DNA from 3 places in the Glutamicibacter sp. BW78 genome. Region 2 is predicted to be linked to each of the others. Evidence: riboswitches for the same ligand, from Rfam matches in the RefSeq annotation. Region 2 holds a riboswitch; each other region holds the start of a gene.
What was found. A riboswitch is a leader RNA that binds a small molecule or an ion and turns the genes downstream of it on or off. The one in region 2 is predicted to bind S-adenosylmethionine.

Region 1 (4,949 bases), on a different contig from region 2:
CCGCCGAACGACTGCCGGGTGGTGTGGCAGCGACCCTGGGGGCCAGCCAGCCGCTGCTGGTCACGGTGCTGGCCGTGGTTATCCTGACCGAGCGTTTCTCCTGGTGGCGGATGAGCTGGGGAATCGTGGGTGTGGCCGGCGTCGGTCTGGTGGTCCTGGGCCCGACGGCGGAACTGGATCCTGTGGGAATTGGCGCCGGGCTTGCCGGTGCCGCCTCGATGGGCACCGGCGTCGTCCTGACCAAACGCTGGGGCAGACCGGAAGGGATAGGCCCCCTGCAATACGCCGGCTGGCAACTGACCGCCGGCGGACTGATCCTGCTGCTGCCCGCGATGCTGCTCGACGGACCACCCAGCCAGATCGATGCCGCCGGGGCGGCCGGCTATCTCTGGCTCGGCGGCATCGGGGGATTAGCCGCCTACACGTTGTGGTTCAAGGGGCTCTGGACCCTGCCGGTCACCGCCACTGCCCTACTGGGGTTGCTCTCACCGCTGGTGGCAGCCGGCCTTGGTGCCCTGGTCCTGGGGGAAAGCCTCGATCCACAACAACTCAGCGGCTTTGCCCTCGCCATCACTGCGCTGGGTGCCGGGCAGTTCTCACCCCGACGTCGAAAACGACAGGAGACTACTTCATGAACATCACGATCCTCGGCTCCACCGGAATGGTCGGATCTAGACTGGTCCTCGAATCGGCGCGACGCGGGCACCACGTTCTCGCCGGTTCGCGGCAGGCGCCGGCGCACCAGGACCCCACCGTCACCGTCGTTGGTGTAGACGCCGGATCCTCGGGACAACTGGCGGTAGCGCTTAACGGCTCCGATATCGTCCTTCTCGCCGTTCGTCCGGATCACCGAAACGAGCAGTCCACCGCGTCCTTGACCGGGACAGTACTAGAGGCAGCGGCCGTGGAAGGAGTGCCCGTGCTGGTGGCCGGCGGGGCAGGGCCACTGTATTCCGTGGATGAGTCGCTCCGCCTGGTGGTGGACGACCCGCGGTATGTCGACCCCTCGTGGCGAGACGTCGCCCTGGCCAGCCTGACCCAACTCGAAACCTGCCTCCGGCACGAAAACCAACGGTGGACCTATGCCAGTCCACCGGCGGTGCTGGAGCCAGGCCGCCGTACCGGCGCCTACCGGCGCGGAACCACCACCCTGCTGATCGCCCCAGGCGGATCCTCACGGATCCCCGTCGAGGATTTTGCGGTGGCGATCCTGGACGAGGTCGAGAGCCCCGGTAACGACCGGCACTTCACCGTCGCGGAGTCGCTGGAGCACGTGGCACGATCGACCCATGCAGATCATCGGTGACGAAGAAGTACGCAGGACCAAGGCGAGGGACGTCGTGGAATGCATGCGGGAGGCGCTGGTCATGCATGGGCGCCGGGAGCTGGTCGCGCCACCGCGAGCCAGAAGCGCCCTGGGATCCCTCGACTACGTCTATACGGCGGGTTCCCTGCCCGATGGAACCAGCGGCTTCAGGGCCTACCGTGCCGGCCAACCTGCAGGAGACCAGCTCGTGGCGGTTTGGAATGGGGCGGGTGACCTAGAGGGTCTGATTGTGGGGGACGAACTGGGCATCCGACGGACCGGAGCTTTGGGTGCCGTAGCCGCCGATGTCCTAGCACGTCCGGAGGCGGAAAGCGTTGCGGTCATCGGTAGCGGCCCCCATGCCTGGGCCCAGTTGTGGGCGCTCGCCGCGGTCCGGCACCTACGCCGGGTCAGGGTTCACAGCCGCACCACGGCCCATGCTGTGGATTTTGCCGAACGGGCGGCGAGGGAGCTGGGCCTCAACGCCGTTGCCGTCACCGACTCGGCGGATGCCGTCAGCAATGCCGACATCATCGTCCTGGCCACGCGTTCTCCCACACCGGTGATCGACCTAGCCGATGTGGGCCCGGGGACCCACGTGACGACCCTCGGCCCGAAGTCGTACGCCCACCATGAAACACCGTTGGCTTTGCTGGATGCAGCAACCGTGGTCACCTGCGATTCCCCGGCCCAGGCGGCGGCATACCCTGACCCCTTCTTCACGGACCCGGATTCCTTGGTCTGCCTGGGTGGGGTGTTGCTGGGAGAGGTCCCCGGTCGCCGCAGCGCCGAGGACATCACCATGCATTGTTCGGTCGGCCTAGCCGGCTCGGAGATCCTATTGGCGAGCCGGCTGTTGGCCGCCTCTAGGAGTTGACCCGCAGCGTGGTGGTCACCGGTGTCGGGTTCGTGAAGATGTCCAACACCGGGCAGTGGGCATCGACTGCCGCCTGGAGTTCGGCATAACGTTCCTCGGCGTCAGGGCCCGAGACCTCTACGGTCAACCGGACATCGCCGAATCCCGGGCGAACCTGTTCCTCGATCCCGAACAAGCCGCGCACATCGAGGTCGGCATCCGCGGAGATATCCAGCGAGTCGATGCTGATGCCCAGTTGGTGGGCGTACAGCCGGTAAACCACCACCTGGCAGGAGATGAGCGCCCCGAGAGCGTATTCCACCGGGCTGGCAGCGACGTCGTCCCCGGCCAAAGCAGCCGGTTCGTCGACGGTGAATTCGTGGCGTCCGGCGCGGATGGTCGAACCGACCGATCCCACCGGGTCGGCGGTGGCACGGAACTGCAGCGATGCGCTGGCGGTATTCTGGCCGATCCGTTCTGCCCAGGCGGATCCCGCGGAATCGAGGCGTTCGGCGCGGTTGGAAATGCTGGTTTCTGCAAGGGTCTGGGTCATGGCGTTCCTTCGCTGTCATGGCGAGCGTAGCGCTGCGCCATACTTACGCCTCCCGGTCGGGACGGCGTCGAATCGTCACCTGGGGCACCCCACTATGGCGAAGGGGGTTGCCGTCCAACCGGCCAGGGCCTCAGGTTGGATCTCTTGATTCTTGGGTTCGATTCTGCTGGCGGGAGAGTAGATCGGGCAAACCCGTCGCGTCATCCGGGGACATACGCCGGCCCGTCCGCATGTGGCGGGACCGCCATCCCTGCAGCGTGATTCCCGTCGCCACGCGGTATCCCGGCGGCTACCGTGGGGCTATGAGCGGATATCGGCGCCCAGACTTCACCCGGGAGATCCATCGCGATGGACAGGGCACCCCGATCGCCTACGGCCATCGGTGGGAAGGAACGTCTCCGCCTTCACGCGCCTACTCCACGGTGGGTCATCGGCATCGTTTCATCCCCTTGCACGAGGTGGCTGATGCCCTGATCGACTGGCTGCTGGGTGCTTTCGACGTCGTCGTCGAACGGGAACCGGAAGTTGCCTCCGATCTGCTGTTCCCTTCGGAAGACGTCGTCCGTGCGGTCCGGGTCGTCCCGTCCATCCTGTTCGCGGCCCCGGTGACCTTCGTCTTCACCGGGTTCCCGGGGATCTTCCTGCACGCGGGTGCCCTCTACGACGCCCACTATCCGGTATGCGGTTGCGACGCCTGTGATGACGACGTTCCGGAACTTCTGGAAAACCTTGAATCCGTGGTGCGAGCCGTCATCTCCGGCGGCTTTTTTGAACGAATTAGTCCCACCGACGACCAATCGGTCGATTATCGGCTGCCCGAGCCGGGCCGGTGGGAAGAAGCCGGGTGCATCCAGGCCGAGGACGTGCCCGAGGGAAGGATGGAGACTGCAGAAGCCATGCTCCCTTCCGATGGGCACTGGCTGCCGTGGCCTGAAGCGATGCGCGACGCGGCTGGTGCGGCAGGGGGCTGACAAACCGTGTGCCCGTGGCGCAATATTGGGTCATGCCTCATGCGCCCAGAGATTTTGAATACTCCGTCGGTGGCGGTTCCGTCGTCATCTTCCATCAGGGCCGGCGAGCGTCGACGCTCCGCGGGACGGCAGCCTCGCGCTTCCTTCGTGACGTCGAAACACAAGAACCACAAGCGCTGATGGCGCGAGTCACCGGCAACTATAAGCACGGAAACGAACGCGTTGCGCAGAGTCATCCACGGAATCGGGCCTAGCATCGCCTCCGATTCGGTGTCCAATCCTGGTCGATGACTCATGCCCAGACCCGGCGCTGAGATGGCGATTCCGCTCCTCGATGAGCTTCTGCAGATAGCGGGCCAGGACCAACTTCTCGACCAGACGACCGAGCGGGCCGAAGGGCGCCGACCGGGGCGCCGAAATGCCACGCCCGCCGCGTCACGTCCCCGCCTCTGGAAAGGTCAAGGGCGACACGGTAGGGTCCATGCATGCGGTTCACTTCCATGCAGCGCCTCCTCATAGCCGCCTACTGCGCCATGATGCTCGTGGGCCTGCTTCTCCTGATCCTCGGGCTCTTCGGAGAATCCTGGTGGCTGCCCGTGATCGGAGCGCTCATCGCCGCAGGATCCGGATTCACGCTCTCCATCTGGTTGCGGGAGTTTCGACGTCAAGACACCCTGAAGAGCCGCGCCTGAGGGTTGTTTCACGGGAGGCGCTGAATCCGTAGTCTGTAGGCGTGAACAGAACAGCGACGCCCTTCCTCGTTATCGGTGGCCTTGGCATTGTGCTCGGCGGTCTTTTCTCCGCCATCAGTGCCGCCTCCCCTTCCTATTTGGCCGCCTGGGCGGTCGCCTATTTGGTGTTGGTGGTCGGTGTCGCGCAAGTGGTGCTGGGCCTGGGCCAGGACCGGCTGGCCGTAAAGACCCCTTCGGAGGGCATCGTTTCGGCCGAGGTCTTGACCTACAACCTCGCCAATATCGCCGTGCTGGGCGGCTCGATGTTTTCACTGACGTTGCTGACGTGGACTGGTGCAGGACTGATCGTCGTCGCCATGGGCCTGTTCATCTGGGCGGCCCGCGGTGCTGCCTCGGAACAGCGGTGGTGGCTTTATGGATACCGGGCGATGATCGTGGTCATTCTGGTGTCGGCCCCGATCGGCATCATTCTGGCGAATTCACGAATGGGCTGAAGGCAGCCGGCAGTGGCCGCGCCGGCAGTGGCCGGCGCGGCCACTGCTACTACTGCGTGACTGCCCGGCCCAGCGGG
Region 2 (4,949 bases):
TCGTGGACCTTCGACGGGTCGGTATAGACCCCCGTTTCACGGTCGCGGAGCACGGCGTCGTCCTCCCAGGAGCCCTCGAGCAGCTTATAGACGACTTCGAGGTACTCATCGGCGTGGTCGTAGCGTTCGTCGTGTTCCATCTGGTCCTCTTGGCCCATGTTCCTCGCCGCCGAGGGCAGGTAACCGGTCACGACGTTCCAGCCGACGCGGCCGTTGGTCAGGTGGTCCAGGGTCGCCAGTCGGCGGGCGAACGGGTAGGGGTGTTCGTAGGCGGTTCCGGCGGTGACCCCGAAGCCCAGGTTCTCGGTGACGGAAGCCATCGCGGAGACCAGCAGGAACGGGTCGTTGACCGGGACCTGGGCGCCGGCGGAGAGCGGAGTGGAGTTGGTGGATCCGTAGACGTCGTAGGTGCCCAAGACGTCCGCGATGAAGATCCCGTCGAACAGGCCCTTCTCCAGCGTCTTGGCCAGCTCGGTCCAGTAGCCCAGTTCCTTATAGCGCCACGCCTGGTCCTGCGGATGACGCCACAGTCCCGGCGATTGGTGGACCACGCAGTTCATGTCGAAGGCGTTCAGGCGGATCCGACGGCGTGCTGGTGTGGTGCTCATTTTTCTCCTTCAGGGGTCTTGAGGTCACCGACGGCGCCGAGTTTGCGCGGCGCCGCGGCGTTGACCTCGTAGTCGCCGACGATGCGGGACTTGTACATGGCGGGGTTGTGGGTCGCTACGGTGCGCGCATTTCGCCAGTGGCGGTCCAGGTTGCAGGCGGCGGAGGTCGCCGAGGCGCCGAGGCCGTCGAAGAGCTGGCTGGTCACCTCGAGCACCAGCGGTTGGATGGCCGACTGGGCGCGGTTGGCGGCCAGCTCGCAGACAGCGTATTGCTCGGCGGCACTCAGGCCCGGTTGGCCGATCACGGATTCGAGTTCGGCGACGGCGGCCAACAAGATGGCGTCGATGGCAAAGGCGGTCGACGAGATTTCTCCGACGACCTGCAGGATCTGCGGTTCGTGCCGGGAGGGCAGCCCGGTTCCCGTCGTAAAGGCGCGCTCACGCAGTTGGGTATGAGCACGGACGTCGGCGAGCACTGCCCGGGCAATACCCGCCTGCACGGCGAGCAGGACCAACTGGAAGATGGCAGATTCCGGATGAATATCCAGCACCTCAGGGTCCAATAAGGTATCCACCGGAACCCGCGCGAAGCCGGTGGAACCTGTTCCGGTGAGTTGTTGACCGAACCCGTCCCAATCGTCGTGGATGACCACCCCCGAATGCTGGGTGGACACCACCGCAATGTGGCGCCCTTCGATCGCCGGTGCCATGGCCGTCACGGCGACCCAGTCGGCGAAGATCGTCCCGGTGCAGTAGTACTTCTCCCCCGTGAGCAACCAGCCGGCCTCGGAATGTTCGACGGCGGTATTGAGTTGGCCCAGGTCGTTGCCGCCGCGCTCGGTGTAGGCGTTGCCGACGATCTGCCCGGCCACGAAGCGGGCGAACCAGCGGGTCTTGACTTCCTCGTCGTGAAGCAGCAGCACCGATTCGACGAAGCCGATATGGGCACGTAGCAATTGGGCAATCTGCGAGTCGGCCTCCCCCAATTCGATGAGCAGTCGGAAGGAATCCACCAGCGAGGCGCCGAAACCGCCGGCCTCGCGGGGCACCCGCAAGGCACCGAAGCGGGCCCGGTTGAGCCAGCCGACCTGCTCGAAGGGCAAGATCCGGCGGGCATCGCGTTCGGCTGCCCCGTCGGCAATGCTCGCGAAGACGGGGCGGAAGACCGCTGCGAGTTCGTCGTAGTGCCCGTCCGCGGGCACACCGGGGGTCAGTTTGATCAGGTGTCGCGGTGTCACGTCATCGATCGTCAGGGCTGCCACAAAACATCACTCCATCGGTTCCGGCGTGAGCACCTTCCTCCCGATGATTCGGGAAGGGGTTGCTGCGGCGTCATCGAGCCAGATCTCTCGGCCGCTCTGGATGGTTGTTACCTCCATTGGGCCACATTCGGAACCTTCAGCGCCACCGCAGGAAGGAACGTCGACCTGCAATGTGACGCGTTTACAGCCGGAAATCTGGGTTGCCGAGGACCTCAAAACATCGAATAATCCTGCCATTTTCAAGGTTTTCTGACATAAAAGTTCTATGACGACCCGGCATCTGAATCCTTGATGAAATATTACGCAACACGTTCCTGAAGTTGCTTCATCGCGTCACGGTGGCCTTAAGTGGAACGGTACCCATCCCGAGCGGCCGAGAGATCTGGCTCCGTGACGCCGCAGCAACCACGCCGAATACGTCCCCGCAACCCCGCGGAGTCCGTCACCGGCGAAGGTGCTTCCGCCAGGAACGATGGAGCTGATTTCATGAGCATTGCCCCGTACCCCGGACCGGCCACGACCACCGAATCCGAACGCCTAGACTTTTGGGCCGATGCCGCGGCACGTCTGGACTGGGCCGACCCCTGGCATACGGTCCACAGCACCACTCCCGTGGACCCGCTAGCCCGTCGGGGCCCCGAACTGCGCTGGTTTGAGGGCGGGAAACTCAATGCGGCGGTGAACTGCGCCGACCGCCATGTGGCCGCCGGCCGGGGCGAGAAGGTGGCCTTGCATTTCGAGGGCGAACCCGGGGACCGCCGCACCGTCACCTACGCCGAACTGACCGGGCTGGTCAGCCAGGCGGCCAACGCCCTGACATCCTTGGGCATCGGCGTCGGGGACCGCGTGGTCATCTACCTGCCGGTGCTGGTGGAAACCGTCGTCATCACCTTGGCCTGCGCCCGTATCGGTGCGGTGCATTCGCTGGTCTTCGGTGGCTTCTCCGCCGAGGCCCTACGTTTCCGAGTTGAAGACACCGGGGCGAAACTACTGGTCACCACGGACGGCCAGTTCCGTCGCGGAACCGCGGTGCCGGTGAAGGACAATGCCGATGCCGCGGTCGCCGGGGACAACGCGATCAAACACGTGCTTGTCATCCGCCGCACCGGCAGTGAGATCGCCTGGACCGAAGGCCGGGATCTGTGGTGGCACGAAACGGTGGAAACCCAGCCGCGCACCCACGCGGCCGAGGCCTTCGACGCCGAGACGCCACTGTTCATCATGTATACCTCCGGCACCACCGGGAAGCCCAAGGGCCTGGTGCACACCACCGGCGGCTACCTGACCCAGGCCTCCTGGAGCCATGAGTTCCTCTTCAGCCATCCGGACCCCGGCCAACGGGACCTGGACGTGCACTGGTGCACCGCCGATCTGGCCTGGGTCACCGCCCACACCTACGAGATCTACGGACCGCTGTCCAACGGTGTCACCCAGGTCATCTACGAGGGGGTGCCCAATACCCCACATCCGGGCCGGCACTTCGAGATCATCGAACGTTACTCCGTGACCAGTTACTACACGGCCCCCACGCTGGTGCGCTCGCTCATGGGATGGTTCCCGGACGGCATCCCCGCCGATCACGACCTCTCTTCCATCCGGATGGCCGGCACCGTTGGCGAGGCGGTCAATCCCGAGGCGTGGCGTTGGCTGCGCACCCAGGTCGGCCGCGATTCCCTGGTCCCCGGTGAGCCCAACACCGGCATCCCGATGGTCGACACGTGGTGGCAATCCGAAACCGGTGCCACGGTCCTCTCCCCCCGCACCACCGACAAGGACTTCAAGCCCGGCTGTGGCACGCGCGCCCTGCCCGGGATGACCACCGACATCGTGGACGACGCCGGCGCCCGGGTCACTGCCAACGTCCAGGGCAATATCGTGCTCACCGCCACCGGGCCGGGAATGGCCCGCACCGTCTGGGGCAACCCGGAACGCTACTTCACCAGCTATTGGCAGAAGTACGCCGCGCAGGGCTGGTTCCTCGCCGGTGACGGCGCGAAGTACGACGACGACGGCGACACGTGGATCCTGGGGCGCACCGATGATGCCGTGAATATTTCGGGTCACCTGCTTTCGACCATCGAGATCGAATCGGCGTTGGTCTCCCATCCGGGGGTCGTCGAGGCGGGGGTCTGCCCGACCGTCGATGCCACGACCGGCCATGCGGCAACGGCCTTCGTCGTGCCCCGCGACAGGGCGCTCCTCGGCGGCGTCACCAGTTCCGGGTCGACGCCCTCGCAACTGGCCGCCGCGGCCGCACTCCGCGCCCACGTGGCAACCCAGATCGGCCCGATCGCCAAACCGCGCGACGTCATCTTCGTGCCCGACGTGCCCAAGACGCGGTCGGGGAAGATCATGCGCCGGCTGCTGACCCAACTGTTCGAGGGAACCGCCTTGGGTGATACGACGAGCCTGCAGAACGAAGAGTGCCTGCCCGCCCTGAAACGGATGTGCTCGGCCCGCTGATCATTCGGTGTCCGACACCGACACCTTCCGTTGGTATCCGCGCTGGGTCAGATGGTCGCTGACGTCCTCTTCGGTCCAGCAATCAATGTTCTTGATTTCCGGCATATCGGTGGCCAGGAAGACCGGGTCCAGCCCCTGGGCCCGCTGGGCGTTGTAATGGCGCAGGAGCTTGAGCGCTGTGGGCGCCAGAATCGTGATCACCACCAGGTTGATCATGGCAATGAACACCATCGTGACCCCCGCCAGTGACCAGGCCAGGTCAACGGAGATGACGGCGCCGAGGAAGACGACGGCGGTGACGGCGAGCGCGAAGAGGGTCCGCACCCGCTTATTGCGGGTGATGAAGTTGACGTTGGCTTCCCCGTAGGAGAAGTTGCCCAGCACCGAGGTGAAGGCCAGCAGGAACATGATCACCGCCAGGGCGATCGCCGCCCACGCCCCGAGGTTGCCGACCAGGGACTCCTGCACCATCGCCAATCCTTCACCGCCCTGACCGAGGTCGGGGAAGGCGATGAGAACGATGAACGCGGTGATCGAGCAGATGAGCAACGTATCGAAGTAGACGCCCAGCGTCTGGGTCAACCCCTGTTTCACCGGGTGGCTGACCGAGGCGGTG
Region 3 (4,949 bases), on a different contig from region 2:
GAACACGAAGGCCCTCGACACGTGGACGCCAGCAGGTACCCCTTCTCCGGGGGCAAGATCGCCCCTCCCGGGCGGCCGGCCAGCCATGGCGGAAGATCATCTGCCCGGTCATCCGGGATGCCTGCGGCATCATGCCGCAACCGTATTTCCGCTGGACCGAGAGCTCAGCGGTGCGTCATTGGCGCAGTTTCCTCCTGTTGGGACAGGGGGAAATCGCGCCACTGACCCGCGAGGTTTTGCGTGGGGCCGAACCGAATCCGCGGCTCAGACCGCGGGTCCATATCGGCCGAATACCGCTACCGTGATGCAGCGGGGACCAGCGTCCACAGGACCACTGCTTCCTCATCGGTGGGGTTGATCCATGAATGCGGTTCACGGCCGGGGAACGTCACCGAATCACCGCCCTCGAGTTCGAATCGTTCGTTGGCGAAGATGATGATGAAACGTCCCGACACCACATGCAGGACCTCGACCTCGCAGTCCACCGAATACAGTTCGTCCTCGCCTTGCCCGCGGGGTTCGATGACGGCCCGGATCACCTGCAGCCGCTTCTCCGAGCGGCTGGTCACCAGACGTTCGATAATGCCGTGACCACCCAAGGAGATGCGCGGGGCATCGTCGAAGCGGACCACATGGGTTTCTGGTTGGGCGAACAGCTCCCCCACCGACACCGACAGGACCTGGCATAAGGTGACCAACGAGGCCACCGAGGGTGAGGTGAGGTCGCGCTCGACCCGGGACAGGAAACCTTTGGTCAGCCCGGTTGACTCGGCCACCTGCTCGATGGTCATACGCTGGACGTGACGCGCGGCCCGGATCTTCGAACCGATCGCAATCGGGGCGTTGCTGGGCTCGACGGGCAAAGCCTTCATGGGCGGTGTACTCCGGGTCTTCGCATTGGATATCTGTCCTGCATGACGTCACACAGCATAGGCCAATTGACCTGTTAGCCAGATCACTTTAGCTTAGTAGGCAACAGATGTTTACCTGTAAACATCACCTGATTGTCATCTTCCTTCCCTTTTCGACCAGAGGTTCCTCATGGACATCATCAATATCGCGATTGTGATCGCGTACCTGATCGCGATGCTCGCGTTCGGCTGGTGGGGCAAGTCCCGCACCAAGAACAGCAGCGACTATCTGGTCGCGGGCCGACGACTCGGCCCCTTCCTCTACACCGGAACCATGGCCGCCGTCGTCCTCGGCGGTGCGTCCACGGTCGGCGGTGTGGGCCTGGGGTACGAATTCGGGCTCTCCGGCGCGTGGCTGGTGATCGCCATCGGCATCGGGGTGCTGCTACTGAGCATGCTCTTCGCCCCGCGCCTGCAACGACTGAAGATTTTCACCGTCTCGCAGATGCTGACGCTGCGCTACGGCTCCAAGCAGGCCACGAACGCCTCGGCGGTAGTCATGCTGGCGTATACCTTGATGCTCTGCGCCACCTCCACCGGCGCCTACGCGACGATCTTCGTCGTCCTCTTCGAATGGGAGCGCTGGATCGCCATCGCCGTTGGCGGGGCCATCGTCTTGATCTACTCCACCATCGGCGGCATGTGGTCCATCACCCTGGCCGACCAGGTCCAGTTCGTCATCAAGACCATCGGCGTCTTCGCCCTCATGCTGCCTTTCGCCCTGTCGGCGGCCGGCGGCTTCAACGGCATCTCGGCCGGCATCCCCGAACGCGCCCGCGAGGCCTTCTTCAGTTGGGGCGGCATCGGGGCGCAGACCATCATCACCTACTTCGTCGTCTACACGCTGGGCCTGCTGATCGGGCAGGACATCTGGCAGCGCGTGTTCACCGCCCGCACCCCGAAGGTGGCCCGCTGGGGCGGCGCCACCGCCGGCATCTACTGCGTCATCTACGGCATCGCCGGAGCCATCATCGGCATGTCGGCCCGCGTCGCGCTGCCCGGCATCGACATCGAGGCCTTGGGCAAGGACGTGGTCTACGCGGAGGTCGCCATGACCCTGCTGCCGGTGGCCGTCGGCGGCATCGTCCTGGCCGCCGCCGTCGCCGCCATGATGTCCACCGCTTCCGGTGCGCTGATTGCCGCAGCCACGGTGGCCCGCAACGACGTCACCCCCTTTGTCGCCGGCTGGTTCGGCAAGAAGATCGAGGTCAACACCGGCCGCAACCCCGAACACGACATCGCCGCCAACCGCTACTGGGTCTTGGGGCTCGGCGCCGTGTCCATCATCCTGGCGATCCTCGTCAACGATGTCGTCGCCGCCCTGACCATTGCCTACGACATCCTGGTCGGCGGGTTGCTGGTGTCGATCCTGGGCGGTCTGCTCTGGAAGCGGGGCAACGGTACCGGTGCTGCCCTGTCCATGGCGGCAGGCACGTTGGTCACCCTGACGACCATGATCACCCTCGAAGTCCTCTCCACCGAAAAGTTCGCCGGCGTCTACGCCAACGACCCGATCTACTTCGGTCTCGGTGCCTCACTCGTGGTCTATGTCCTGTTCAGCCTGCTCTCGGCGCCGACCCGCACCGAGGTGACGAAGCACTGGTCGGATCGCGTCTCCGGACGGGTCGATATGGAAGGCGTTTCCGCCGACCAGTAGAGGACCACAAAACCCCGCCGTCGCCCATCGTTCCCGGCGCGACGGCGGGGTTTTGCGTTCGAATCCGGGGAACTCCGCACCGGCTGCTCCCCCAGGGTCCCCGGTCAGGGCAGGCCGGCCGGCCGGCCGGGCGAGGAAAGAGGCCATGGCGGCACGGCGCTTTGATGGTCGAACCCCTGCCGAAACCCCTTTTTGGCCCCATGAGTCGAAACGAATCTAGCCGTGCCAGCATTGGGATGCAGTGGGGATGACGTAGAACACAGCTTGGGTTGCCTCGGCAATCGCGTTAGGCTGGAAAAAAGCTTCATGAGACGCGGGCAACAGCTCCGACTACCCGCGCACCAACCCCAGGTTCGTGGGTGGTTCGGATGAGGAAGCGGCCCGCACGACAACGTGTTGGGTAAGAACGCACGAGAGGAAATCCGTGGCGCAAAGCGTCTCCGTCCTTCCAATTTTCGATTCGATGCTAGGCACCGTCTGCCTCAACGTAGACGGTCAATGGGAACGCTTCATCGCGCCCCACCCTCAGGATCTCGACTATGCGCTGGCCAACACGGCCGGTCGACCGGTCTGGGAATCCGATTCCTGCGCACTGACCGTGCGCATCCCCCGGGCACACCGCCCCGACGGAGAAGCTCAGGTATTCTTCCTTGAGCGTCTGCCCGTTCGCGACCACGCCGAGGCTCCCTCGGGTATGCTGGTCGGCTGAAGGGGAGTAGTTCCACACCCCGCCCGAGCCGGATCACTGATCCGGCACGGGCGGAAGAGGATCTGTCGACATACTGATCGCCGACCAGGCGGTCCGGCAATCCACCCGGCTTCGACGCCGGGCGAACGAGACCTTCGGCCCGCTGATGGCGGTCCGAGGTTTGTTGTACCCCACCAACCTTTGACCGGCACCCCCGCCCCCGTGCGGGGACAACGACCCGATTAAAGGACCCCCGATGGCACCGGATGCCCCCTCCCCCGACGCCGACCCGCTCCGTGCGCAGTCCCCGCGTCGGGAGCCCACGCCCGCCGAGATCAGGCGCTGGCGCAAATACTTGGCCGATGAACGTGTTGAAGGCTCCATCTATCTGACCCTGGCCAAACGCCGTGACGGCGAGGAACGCCAAATCCTCTTGGGCCTGGCCCGTGCCGAAGCCCGCCACGAGGAACATTGGGCCACCCTTTTGGGCGAACACGCCCGGAAGACGGCACGGCCCTCCTTCAGCCGCGTCATGTTGCGTTTCATGGCCCGAAACTTTGGTTCGGTCTTCGTGCTGGCGCTGGCCCAACGAGCCGAAGGGTCCTCCCCCTACGACAATGATGCCGACGCCACCGCCCAGATGGCCGCCGATGAGCTGGTGCATGAGGAAGTCGTCCGTGGTCTTGCGGTCCGCGGCCGCAACCGACTTTCGGGAAACTTTCGGGCAGCCGTCTTCGGTGCCAACGACGGGCTGGTCTCCAACCTGGCCCTGGTGATGGGCATCGGCGCTGCCGGGGTGTCCAGCGCCCTCGTCCTCTTTGCCGGTGTTGCCGGCCTGCTCGCCGGCGCCCTGTCGATGGCCGCTGGCGAATACGTCTCCGTCCGGTCACAGCGCGAACTACTCACCGCTTCCCAGCCAACCCAGGTCACACTCATCGCCGCCCCGGATCTGGACCTGCAGGCCAACGAATTGGTTCTGGTCTATCGGGCCCGCGGGATGAGCCGGGAAGCCGCCGAGCACCGGGCCGCCGAACGGCTGGGAACTTTCAGCTGCGATTGCGACCCGTCCTTATCGCTGCAGCCCGAGGTACCCGAGACCGCCGGTGACGAACACGAAGCCCTCGGATCGGCTATCGGTGCTGCCGCCTCCAGCTTTTGCTTCTTCGCCTCCGGTGCCTTGATCCCGATCCTGCCCTACCTCTTCGGCATGGGCGGGCTACCGGCCCTGCTCTTGGCCTTGGTCCTGGTGGGGGTGGCTCTGATGCTGACCGGCGGTGTCGTCGGGCTGCTCTCCGGCGCCTCACCAGCCAAACGCGGGTTCAGACAATTGGCGATCGGCCTCGGAGCGGCAGGGGTCACCTATGCTCTGGGCCTGCTCTTCGGCGGCAATATCGGATAGGTTCCGGGCCCGTCCACGTCGACGGTCCGCAGATCATGTCAGCTGGCGCGGCGCATCCGTCGGGCTGCTGCCATCGGTCGGCGCTCTTGCACCGCCGGTGGAGTCGGTTCCGGCACGATGGCTTCGGGCTCCGGCTCGGGGGCTGGCGTGTCACGTCGACCTGCCTTCGCTGCGGCAATCACCTCGCGGGCGGGACGGGTCGGCGCCTTCTTCAAGGGCCGGGCCGTCGCGCCGATCGGCGGCAAGGGCTCGACGGGAACCTGCGGTTCCTGCTTGCTCGCCTTGGCCGTCTGG

Region 1: another riboswitch for S-adenosylmethionine. It lies ahead of CIK75_RS13620 (OsmC family protein); the one in region 2 lies ahead of CIK75_RS09030 (acyl-CoA dehydrogenase family protein).
Region 3: another riboswitch for S-adenosylmethionine. It lies ahead of CIK75_RS03055 (hypothetical protein); the one in region 2 lies ahead of CIK75_RS09030 (acyl-CoA dehydrogenase family protein).

What each region holds. Positions count from the first base shown of each region.
Region 1 is NZ_NRGU01000039.1:169,274-174,222, reverse strand. It holds gene CIK75_RS13635 (EamA family transporter) at 1-635, shown strand, start outside; gene CIK75_RS13630 (NAD(P)H-binding protein) at 632-1,306, shown strand; gene CIK75_RS13625 (ornithine cyclodeaminase family protein) at 1,290-2,183, shown strand; gene CIK75_RS13620 (OsmC family protein) at 2,173-2,715, opposite strand; SAM riboswitch class IV at 2,750-2,865, opposite strand; gene CIK75_RS13615 (DUF6226 family protein) at 3,018-3,686, shown strand; partial or broken gene CIK75_RS16585 (hypothetical protein) at 3,876-4,091, opposite strand; gene CIK75_RS13600 (DUF3040 domain-containing protein) at 4,172-4,378, shown strand; gene CIK75_RS13595 (hypothetical protein) at 4,420-4,872, shown strand; gene CIK75_RS13590 (bifunctional UDP-sugar hydrolase/5'-nucleotidase) at 4,922-4,949, opposite strand, start outside.
Region 2 is NZ_NRGU01000032.1:77,300-82,248, reverse strand. It holds gene CIK75_RS09035 (LLM class flavin-dependent oxidoreductase) at 1-608, opposite strand, end outside; gene CIK75_RS09030 (acyl-CoA dehydrogenase family protein) at 605-1,870, opposite strand; SAM riboswitch class I at 1,879-1,977, opposite strand; SAM riboswitch class I at 2,228-2,349, shown strand; gene acs (acetate--CoA ligase) at 2,357-4,333, shown strand; gene CIK75_RS09020 (alanine/glycine:cation symporter family protein) at 4,334-4,949, opposite strand, start outside.
Region 3 is NZ_NRGU01000020.1:11,673-16,621, forward strand. It holds gene CIK75_RS03045 (cupin domain-containing protein) at 297-872, opposite strand; gene CIK75_RS03050 (sodium:solute symporter) at 1,042-2,568, shown strand; SAM riboswitch class IV at 2,871-2,981, shown strand; gene CIK75_RS03055 (hypothetical protein) at 2,993-3,277, shown strand; gene CIK75_RS03060 (VIT1/CCC1 transporter family protein) at 3,513-4,655, shown strand; gene CIK75_RS03065 (SRPBCC family protein) at 4,694-4,949, opposite strand, start outside.